Regions from separate parts of the Shewanella sp. ENK2 genome, predicted to be linked through region 2. Evidence: predicted binding sites of a transcription regulator. Region 2 holds the regulator's gene; each other region holds the start of a gene.
The links. Region 2 encodes sigma-54, which starts transcription at its own class of promoters, with help from an activator protein. Its sites were predicted from a motif close to GTTGGCACGNNNNTNGNNT; they were not measured.
Positions count from the first base shown of each region.

Region 1 (3,350 bases), 770 kb from region 2:
TCTACCTGGCTATTTATCACCTTCAAATCAAGTCATTTTTCAAGATGGATTGCTTTTTCGCCATGAAGCGTCTGGTCAAGGTAATGCCGTAGTATTGGGAGCGAAATTATGAATAAGTTAGTTGTTCTATTGGTTTCATTATTGGCAATCTCGATAAGTGGTTGTGCAAGTAATGATAAATATGTGCAATGGGAAACAGAAGCGCCAGATCAGTTCCCTAAGTTAACTGCAATTGGTTATGCGCCTTTAGCGACTCAGCCTGCGAAAGAGCAGTCACATAAAGTTCTAATGGCCATGCAAGCGTCAAAAATCGCGGCATATCGAGAATTAGCAGAGCAGGTATATGGTCAACAGATTGATGCTCATAGTCAAATGAGCGACTGGATGCTCAATAACGAAACCGTTTCTGCCAATGTGTCAGGAATGATTAAAGGCGCGAAAGTAGTTAAAAGCTATCCTGCGGGTGATATGTATGTGACTGAGTTAGAGCTGGATTTTGCTCAGGTGTGGGATCTTTATCAGCAACAAAACCGCCCCCGTCGTGTAAAAGAAGTGACATACTTTTAATGTAAATTCCGACAGATATAAAAACCGCCAATAAAGGCGGTTTTTTTATGTTTGTCATTAGCATTAGCATTAGCGATTCTGATTTGCCATTGGAGAGATTGCAGTTGACCTTGGATGAACTGACTACATGGCTTAAATCGATATTAGTTTTAGGCTTTGAGGTTTTGGCCTAAAGATGAAATTGTCGACGTTCGGCCTTTGTCGTTATAAGTTAAACTGGTGGCATTTCTACTCATTTGCATGGCTTGAGAAAAGCGGTTTAAGCTCGCGATATTCAGTTCGATTAAGCTAGCATTTTGATTATTGATGTCTTTACACTCTTCGAGAATGGTTTTAGCTTCAGCGACTTTCTCAATGAGTTTAGGCTCTGAATTGAGCAAAGATTTATCAGGATGATTAGCTAATTTCTCATCATTTTGTTGAAGCGTATTCAAACACTCCACTTTTTCGCGTGCAAGTGCTAGCAAGGTGTCGGCATCTTGATCTGCTAAGGCCTGCTTTTCTGCAGATACAAGTTTTTTCAGCGACGACAAAGTGCCGTGCTGAAAAGATAACAGCTGTAGTAATTCATTCATAATTTACTCTTTATAAAAACCCACATCATAACGACAAGGCGTAATGCGATGATGATTGTTTATCCAAGAGCAGGTATGACGCTACTCTTGGTCGAAATTTAGTCCGCTCATGTCAGCTTCAAAGCTTGCAATATTCGCCGCTAATTTTTCAGGGTCGACTTTATAACGTCCCTCTGAAATGGCTGACTTTATTGCATCAACTTTGCTTTGATCAATTTCAGGTAAAGATGCCATGTTAGTTTGGGCTCCTTGCAGCTGCTGTGCTTGCGAGGTAATGCTGACCGAATCACTTTTAATAGGTGCAGCCTGTTGCCCAGCTGACTCGGCAGCTTTTGGGGCAGCACCTGAGTCACGATTAGTACGCAACTGAGTATGTGATGCTGTTTTAAGATTGTTAATATCAATTGCCATTTTAGGCTCCAGCGTAATTTATGGTTTTCCTAACAGGCTATCGACCCTGTTGGAAAAAACTTTAGGAATATTTTACATCCTAACTTCAACTTCGCCAACTCCGGTGACAATGACATCTAATCGTCTGTTTGAGTTGGCATTTCTGACTCTTATTGCATCGCCTATATTGCCATCTCTTAGTGCTTCACCAGCTGTTTTTATTTCAAAGCTATTTGTTTTTGCGTAAATGGATACCGAATCCCCCTTACAGACAAAACATAGGTTATTATTCAGCAATGGGGCTTTAGCTGCGACACGTCTTTTAGAGCGGGTGCCGATTATGTTGCTTGTGTTTGAGAAAAACTGTCCTCGGATACTGTGTTGGTCAACGTAATTAATTTCGATGGCTTCAGGAGTGATGAGCTCACCTTTTTCAATGATGCCAATTGCGGTGACGACGGGGTACATGACTTCGACTTTAACCGATAAGTACATTTGCCAAGGGTAATCGTAGTCTGGGCTGATGCAGCTAATTTTAACGGTATTGGTTCGGTTAATCGGTCGGTCGCTTGCCATAGCAACAGAAAGAGGAGGGTAACAAGCGGGTGGCGTTAACCTTCCTTCTAAGCTTTGGGGAATGATATTCACTCTCGCATTGGGGTTGGCATTTGGACTGGTTGCAATTTTTTTTGCAACTGTCTCTTTAGCTAGCTCGGTGATGGTCGATAAAGTATAGGTAATAGTGCTTTGTTCACTGGCAAAAGCCGGTAAATGAATGCAAAGAATGAGCAATAACAGTAATGTGTTTTTCTTCATATCTTGTTTCTAGCGGTGGTGGCCAGAATACCTCTATACTTTTAAGTTAAGCTAACAACGCTTTGATTTTGGACAAATGGTTATCGGGTAAATAAAGAGTCATAAGTTTGACTTTTTCGCCTGAAAGCACCGATACGGTTTAAATAAGCAATAAGTATGCCTATTACCTAAATGCGATAGTCATCGTGACATAAATAATTGCAGCGTATGCTACAATTTGACAAATATGGCTTATGGTCGCTTTAAGTCATAAGTAATAAAGTCCTTAGGGGCAGTATAAATAAAACAAGGCAGGGTTATGTCGAGTATTCTTGAGTCAGTTAATAAACGTACGCAGCTTGTAGGTCAAAACAGATTAGAGTTGTTACTATTTAAGTTGAATGGACGTCAGCGTTTTGGCATTAACGTATTTAAAGTAAAAGAAGTGCTGCAATGTCCTCCGTTAACGACATTACCTCGTTTGAGTCCGCTGATTAAAGGTATTGCCCATATCCGTGGTTCAACCATCTCTGTGATTGATTTGAGTGCTGCAACAGGTGGTCGTCCTCTTACATCGACAGAGAATTGTTTTATTATCATTGCTGAATACAACCGAAGTATTCAAGGGTTCCTAGTCAGTTCAGTTGAACGTATTATCAATATGAACTGGGAATCGATTATGCCACCACCACAAGGGGCTGGGCGTAACTCTTATTTAACTGCGGTAACTGAAATCGAAGGTGAATTGGTTGAGATTTTAGATGTTGAAAAAATCTTAGACGAGATATCACCTGTTAAGACTGAAATAAGTGAAGAAGCTAATGAAGCGTTAACCATTGATCGTGACCAGCATTATCACATCATGGTCATTGATGATTCTGCAGTGGCCCGTAAACAAATTATTCGTTCGCTTGAGTCGCTTAATTTGCAAATTGATACCGCCATTGATGGTAAAGATGCGCTAGAAAAGCTTAAAGCGATTGCGACTGAGATGGATAATGTTGCTGACGAAATTCCTTTGAT
Region 1 is NZ_CP171406.1:468,061-471,410, reverse strand. Features, by position in the region: gene ACGEDC_RS02255 (FlgO family outer membrane protein) at 1-112, shown strand, start outside; gene ACGEDC_RS02250 (LPP20 family lipoprotein) at 109-567, shown strand; gene ACGEDC_RS02245 (flagella synthesis protein FlgN) at 717-1,142, opposite strand; gene flgM (flagellar biosynthesis anti-sigma factor FlgM) at 1,224-1,553, opposite strand; gene flgA (flagellar basal body P-ring formation chaperone FlgA) at 1,626-2,348, opposite strand; gene ACGEDC_RS02230 (chemotaxis protein CheV) at 2,647-3,350, shown strand, end outside.
Region 1: the regulator sigma-54 is predicted to act here: its motif matches at 2,494-2,512, upstream of flgA (flagellar basal body P-ring formation chaperone FlgA).

Region 2 (3,350 bases):
TAAAGTCGGCTTCAGTAGGCATACCGTGCTTGAATCCAAATGATTCAAAGTGAATGACTAATTCTTTATCAACACTGCCCATAAGAATTTGTCGGACTTGATCGCTCAAATCGTAAATATTCAGCTGAGATGTGTCGATGTAGTGATCAACCATTTTGGCAATTGGTTCGAGCAATCGACCTTCAAGTTGAATCGCTTCTTGTAATGAGATTTGATTTTTTGACAGCGGGTGTAATCGACGTGTTTCACTGTATCGTTTAAGCAGTACTTGATCATTGGCATTTAAAAATAAACTAATGATAGTGGTATCGTCGGACAACAAAGCGATTTGCTGCTCTAATACTTTGCCTTGCTCTTCGATATTGCGCACATCAACACTGATGGCGACAAGTTCGTTATTTCCTTTTAGCTGCTCTAGTAGGCTGCCAATCAGTGGGAGAGGTAGGTTATCAACACAGTAATAACCTAAATCCTCTAACACTCTTAAAGCAACTGACTTACCTGAGCCCGATCGTCCTGATACGATGACAAGTTTCATGCAGTAATAACCTGATACAGTTCTGTAGCGTCATGACTCTTTCGAAGTCTTTTAAGGATGAGTTTATCGCTTAATTTCTCAGCCATACTTGATAACGTGCTTAAGTGTTGCTGACATTGCTCAGAAGGAACCAATAAGGCAAATAAAATGTCTACTGGCTTCTTATCAATAGCATCAAAGTCGATAGCTTCTTCACATTTGATCAAAATAGCGATCGGCGATTCAATGTCGTCTAAACGCCCATGTGGAATCGCAATGCCATTGCCGATACCTGTGCTACCCATTTTTTCACGTGCTATTAAACTTTCGAAAATAGCTTGTGAAGATAGAGTAGGGTACTGGTCAGCCATTAAATTGCTGATAAGTTCCAGTACCTTTTTCTTACTGCCCGGAGTGGCACAGGTAGTGCACGCCGGCTGCAGGATGGTGCGAAGTTCCATCGTTAGTGTTTAATTAACTTCTCTTTGTGTTTAATTACCTGACGGTCTAATTTGTCTATCAGGGCGTCAATTGCGACATACATATCTGCGTTTTGAGATACGGCAAAAACTTCACCTCCTTTGAGGTGCAATTTAGCTTCGGCAATCTGTTGTAACTTTTGTACATTGAGCACAACGTGAACATTATTGATCTGTTCGAAGTGACGTTCAAGCTTTGAAAATTTAGTTTGCACATACTCACGTAAAGATTGAGTAATTTCGATATGGTGTCCAGTCAGGTTAATTTGCATAGATCATCCTCCAATAACAAAGGCTTATAAGCTTTTGCGTTGGTTTGAGGGAGGGATGAGCATTGCTTCACGATATTTGGCGATCGTACGCCGAGCAACATTGATCCCTTGTTCAGCCAGTAGCGTCGCCATTTTACTATCGCTAAGTGGCTTTTTCTGGTTTTCTGCAGCGACCAGCTTTTTGATAAAGGCTCTGATTGCTGTAGATGAACACTCTCCGCCATCATCGGTACTTACGTGGCTAGAGAAGAAGTATTTTAGTTCAAAAAGGCCGCGAGGGGTGTGCATATATTTTTGAGTTGTAACCCGTGAGATGGTCGATTCATGCATCTCTACCGCTTCGGCAATATCATTTAAAACCATAGGCTTCATGGCTTCTTCGCCGAACTCAAAGAAACCTTGCTGGAATTGAACAATACAATTTGCCACTTTTAACAGGGTTTCATTGCGGCTTTCAATACTTTTAATAAACCATTTGGCTTCTTGTAAGTGACCGCGAATGAATTGGCTGTCAGCTTGATTGGCTGAGCCTTTTGCCATGGCGGCATATTGCTGATTTACGCCTATTTTAGGCATATTATCTGGGTTTAATTCTACGACCCAACGGCCATTCTTTTTAAACACTGTGACATCTGGGATGACGTACTCATCTTTGATTGGAGTAATTTGTAACCCTGGGCGAGGGTTCAGTGTTTGGATAAATTGAATCGCTTCGCGTAAATCATCTTCTTTAAGCTTGGTTTTACGCATTAGTAATCTGAAATCACGACCTGCTATTAAATCTAGGTGTTCAGATATCAGTAATTTTACATTTTCTATGCAAGGGATTTCGCTTGGGTATTGTCCCAATTGAATCATCAAACATTCGCTTAAATTTCTTGCAGCGACACCCACTGGATCAAAATGTTGTACACGCTTTAATACGGCTTCAACCTCATCAAGTTCAATATCCTCAAGACCGAGTGCATCGAGAATATCTTCTGTTGATTGAGTTAAGTAACCTCTATCATCAATTGCGTCGATGATGGCTGTCGCAATGGCGAGGTCATTTTCAGAAAATGGGGTTAAGTTTTTTTGCCATTCTAAATGTTCGTATAAACCTTCAGTCGTTTCACCTTGAAATGGCATATCGTCATCACGGCTTACAGCGCCAGAACCTGAGTTAGGAGAGGCGGTGTAGACTTCATCCCAAGTGGTATCCATTGGTAAGTCTTCAGGCATGGACTCTTTCGTAAGTGACTCTGTTGTATCGACTGATGAGGTGTCTTTTTCTACGCTGACTTGGCTGTTATCGCTAAAATCGGTGTCAGTTTGCTGAGTATTGTCTTTGACTGGTTCTTTTGCTTTGGCAAACTCATCCTCAAGCTCAAGAAGAGGATTTGAGTCAAGTGCTTGCTGAATTTCTTGCTGTAGCTCCAAAGAGGAAAGTTGCAATAAGCGAATGGCTTGTTGCAACTGCGGGGTCATTGTCAGGTGTTGACCCATTTTAAGTTGGAGTGAGGCTTTCATTTACCGCTTATCCCTAATTGAATTTCATCATCGCGACTACAATGTTATGGGTCTAGCACCTTTGTAAGTGTTAGCTAGACTTTAACCGAACTTGGGTTCTACTTTGCCAAAAATTAGCGTTAAGTTTTGAGTCTAGTGTATAACGCTAAAAAGTGGGACTGGTTGGCCGCGAAAATGCCATACTTGTACACTAAAGAATGCTAACTATAGCTTGAATTGCTCACCTAAGTATACTGACCTGACTTGCTGATTGTCTAAGATCTCAGCAGGTGTACCTTCAGCAATTAAATCTCCGTGGCTGACAATATACGCACGCTCACATACATCAAGTGTTTCACGGACATTATGGTCAGTAATCAATACTCCAAGACCACGATTTTTTAGTTGTTGAATAATTTTCTTAATATCTATCACAGAGATAGGATCAACACCCGCAAATGGTTCATCTAATAAAATAAACTTAGGATTGGCGGCTAAAGCGCGTGCTATTTCTACACGTCGACGTTCACCACCTGATAGAGCCATACCTTGGCTGTCACGAATATGGGTAATATTGAACTCTTCTAATAAGTG
Region 2 is NZ_CP171406.1:1,239,926-1,243,275, reverse strand. Features, by position in the region: gene rapZ (RNase adapter RapZ) at 1-538, opposite strand, end outside; gene ptsN (PTS IIA-like nitrogen regulatory protein PtsN) at 535-978, opposite strand; gene hpf (ribosome hibernation promoting factor) at 981-1,268, opposite strand; gene ACGEDC_RS05585 (RNA polymerase factor sigma-54) at 1,293-2,777, opposite strand; gene lptB (LPS export ABC transporter ATP-binding protein) at 2,982-3,350, opposite strand, start outside.

Region 3 (3,350 bases), 2.3 Mb from region 2:
CAATAGCGGCTTTCACCTAATGGCACTTGATGAGTAATCACGCACGCAACACCAATCAACCTTTCACCATTAAACCAGCCAATTAAAGGCTGCTCTTGCTGCCATAATTCAGTTAATTCTTCCCTGATAGCGGCACGTAATTTTTGCTCGTAACTGGCTTTATTAGCTGTGGACAAGGCTTCAATGAAAAACGGATCATCATGATAGGCGTTGTATATTATCGACGCTGCCACCCGTAAATCTTCTGCTGTCAGGTACACTGCACGATATTCCGCCATAGTAGTCTGTTCCATAATTTCAGTCTCATTGAAGTTCAGTGAATAGTTACAAGTTAACAAGTTTGAAACATATTGCAATTTTAATCCGCTCGCCTAGGCTTAATGCAGATAAGTCCATTCACTTCTTAATAAGGACGTCATCATGGATACCACCTCAATAACGTTAAACCACCTATTTGAACAACTCGGACTGGATGCATCATCGACTGGAATTGAGCACTTTATTACTACGCATAACATTCCTAACGAAACACCAATTACCCAAGCTAGCTTTTGGAATGAGGCACAAAAAGCATTTATTACAGAGGCCTTAACGCAAGACGCCCAGTGGTCAGAACTCGTCGACCAACTGGACGTATTATTAAGGCAATAACAGTAACTACAGACTAGATTTTTTGGTAAGCCGTATCGCCCCAACCAACTAATTTATTATCACTGATCACCACAGGAGTACATTCATCCTTAGTGGTTTTACCATCACCTTTGCTCCACTGAGTACGATAAAAGAATACATGGACTTCTTTTTTCGGACTGTCTGCGTCAGCTTGAGTAACATAAGCCTCACTGAAATCAGCAGTACCCATTAGAGTCGTTACTTGATCTCGCGCCATACCAATCGTCAACTTAGATAAATTAGTACGATTAGTTTGTTGTTGTTTTTCCCAATAAGAACTGCTGCGATTACCTTCGTGATCACCCACATTCAACACACAACCACTCAATGAAAGACTGCTTACAGCCATTAACAATGCTAAACCCAATTTTGCTTTCATGATACTTCCTTATTATTAAAATGATTCTCACGTAATTTCTACTCAAACTGTTTTTGAGATACGTTATAATGTTGTCCATTATGATTAAGCTAAAAGCATGCCAAAAGTTATATTATTGATTTTATTATATTTTTAAAATAACATTTGATTAAATCATCATTTTCACCAATCAACATTGAGGATTTTCACTAATTATGAGTCCAATCGAACAAGTCCTCGCAGCGGCCAAAACCATTGCAATGAATGGCCACACTCCGACGATGGCATTAGTAAAAGGAAAACTGGGTGGTAAAGTGCCAATGCCTTTGTTAATCCAAGGCTTGCAACAGTTTAAAGCTATCCCAAAAGATCAGTGGCAAACCTTGCCAGACCTGGGCGATGCGCTAGAGTCGACCAAACAAACAGCCAATACTGAGCGACAACAACTTGAGCAACTATTTCAAACGCAAATTCAACAAATGAAAGCTGACTTTGACAAAAAAATTGAATTGCTAGAACAGCGTATCGCCCAATTAGAAAATCAATCATAAGACTGTTATTAGTTTAAATTGGATTGACCACAAGACTTTTTAACGACACCCAAACACTTAACACATTAACGGAACCCCCATGTTTGTCACTGAGCTCAGATTTGAATGTTTTGCGGATACTACCATCACCGCGGCAGAAAAAGCCATCAACCATTATCTCGAATCATTACGAGCAAACGGTCAAATATTGGGAAGAGAATTTGCAGTCGCCTTTAACGAAGGTGAGTTTAAAGTGCGATTGTTGATGCCAGAAAAAACCAGCTTAGCAACTCGTCACAATAGTCCTTGGACTAAACAAGCCTTACAACAATTAACAGACGCAAAACTATTAGCACCGCGCGAGAAATATATAGGCCAAGATATTAACTCTGAAGTAAGCAATACGGAGCAGCCTAGCTGGCAAGTGTTATATACCAGCTATGTGCATATGTGTTCACCTATCCGATCTGGCGATAACTTGCTCCCCATTCCACTGTATCAGCTGCCTGCAACCTTTAACGGCGATCATAAACGCGTCATTCGCTGGCAGACAGAGTGGCAAGCCTGTGATGAATTACAAATGGCTGCGGCCACAAAGGCTGAATTTGCAGCATTAGAAGAAATTACCAGTCATCAAAGTGATTTATTTAGACGGGGCTGGGATATCAGGGGCAGAGTTGAGTATTTAACTAAAATCCCAACTTATTATTATTTATACCGTGTCGGTGGCGAAAACCTTGCCAGTGAAAAAACCGAGCTTGTCCACGTTGCGGCTCAAAAGCGTGGCGTTTAGATGAGCCATTATTAGACATGTTCCACTTTAGGTGCGAGCCATGTCGAATTGTATCGAATATCTCATGGGATCATCAGTAAAATTATCTTCTCGTCAATAGATACTAATACAACGAGTTAGCTGATAACGCATTATCGGTTCATTCAATAAAAAAGCCAGACCGCATCTATAGCCTGATCTATAGCCTGGCTTTTTTATTTTATGTCCGAATAAGCAATTATTTCTTGCCTTTAATCAAATCATTCCACATCATTTTCATTCGCTGCCAAATACCTGGATGAGCAACATATTCCTCTACAATCGGCTCTACCGGCGGCGTTACTCGTGGTGTTAGCGCATCAATAAATTCCGCAAGACTATCGGCTAATTTATCTTTGGGCCTATCACCTGGAATTTCAATCCACACACTGCCATCTTCATTATCGACAGTAATCATCTGTTCGCCATCGCCTAAAACGCCAACAAACCAAGTTGGTGCTTGTTTAAGCTTTTTCTTCATCATTAAGTGGCCAATCACATTTTGTTGCAAAGATTCAAAATCTTGCTGGTTCCAAACCTGCAGTAACTCCCCTTCTCCCCATTTAGAATCGAAAAAAGTGGCGCAGAAAAAACTCACCATAAAAGGCATTAATATCTTGATGAAGCTTAATGTCTAATGCATGTTCTACATTACTGAAATCTGAATTACTTTTTCGTTTTACCGCTTTCCAAAAACCGCTTCGTCAGATTCAAGATCATACTTGCCTTCAATACAAGCGGATCCTTGCCCACATGGGAAATAACGGGGTAACTCGTCTAATACATCCTGATAAGCTTGTATATAACGGCTAGAAAAATGTTCCAATGAAGTTGAACAAGACACTTAAGATGCTCCAGTTTTGGGTTATAATAAAAGTCTATTTTGACACGGAAACAGACTAGATGACACACAATCACGACCCCTATAGTGATGCAGATGCACTTAAAGGACTCACTTTAGGTCAATCGACGCAATATC
Region 3 is NZ_CP171406.1:3,533,489-3,536,838, reverse strand. Features, by position in the region: gene ACGEDC_RS15525 (GNAT family N-acetyltransferase) at 1-293, opposite strand, end outside; gene ACGEDC_RS15520 (DUF2789 domain-containing protein) at 421-651, shown strand; gene ACGEDC_RS15515 (DUF3192 domain-containing protein) at 665-1,051, opposite strand; gene ACGEDC_RS15510 (hypothetical protein) at 1,246-1,581, shown strand; partial or broken gene ACGEDC_RS15505 (Zn-ribbon-containing protein) at 1,661-2,433, shown strand; partial or broken gene syd (SecY-interacting protein) at 2,571-3,215, opposite strand; gene queF (NADPH-dependent 7-cyano-7-deazaguanine reductase QueF) at 3,275-3,350, shown strand, end outside.
Region 3: the regulator sigma-54 is predicted to act here: its motif matches at 1,138-1,156, upstream of ACGEDC_RS15515 (DUF3192 domain-containing protein).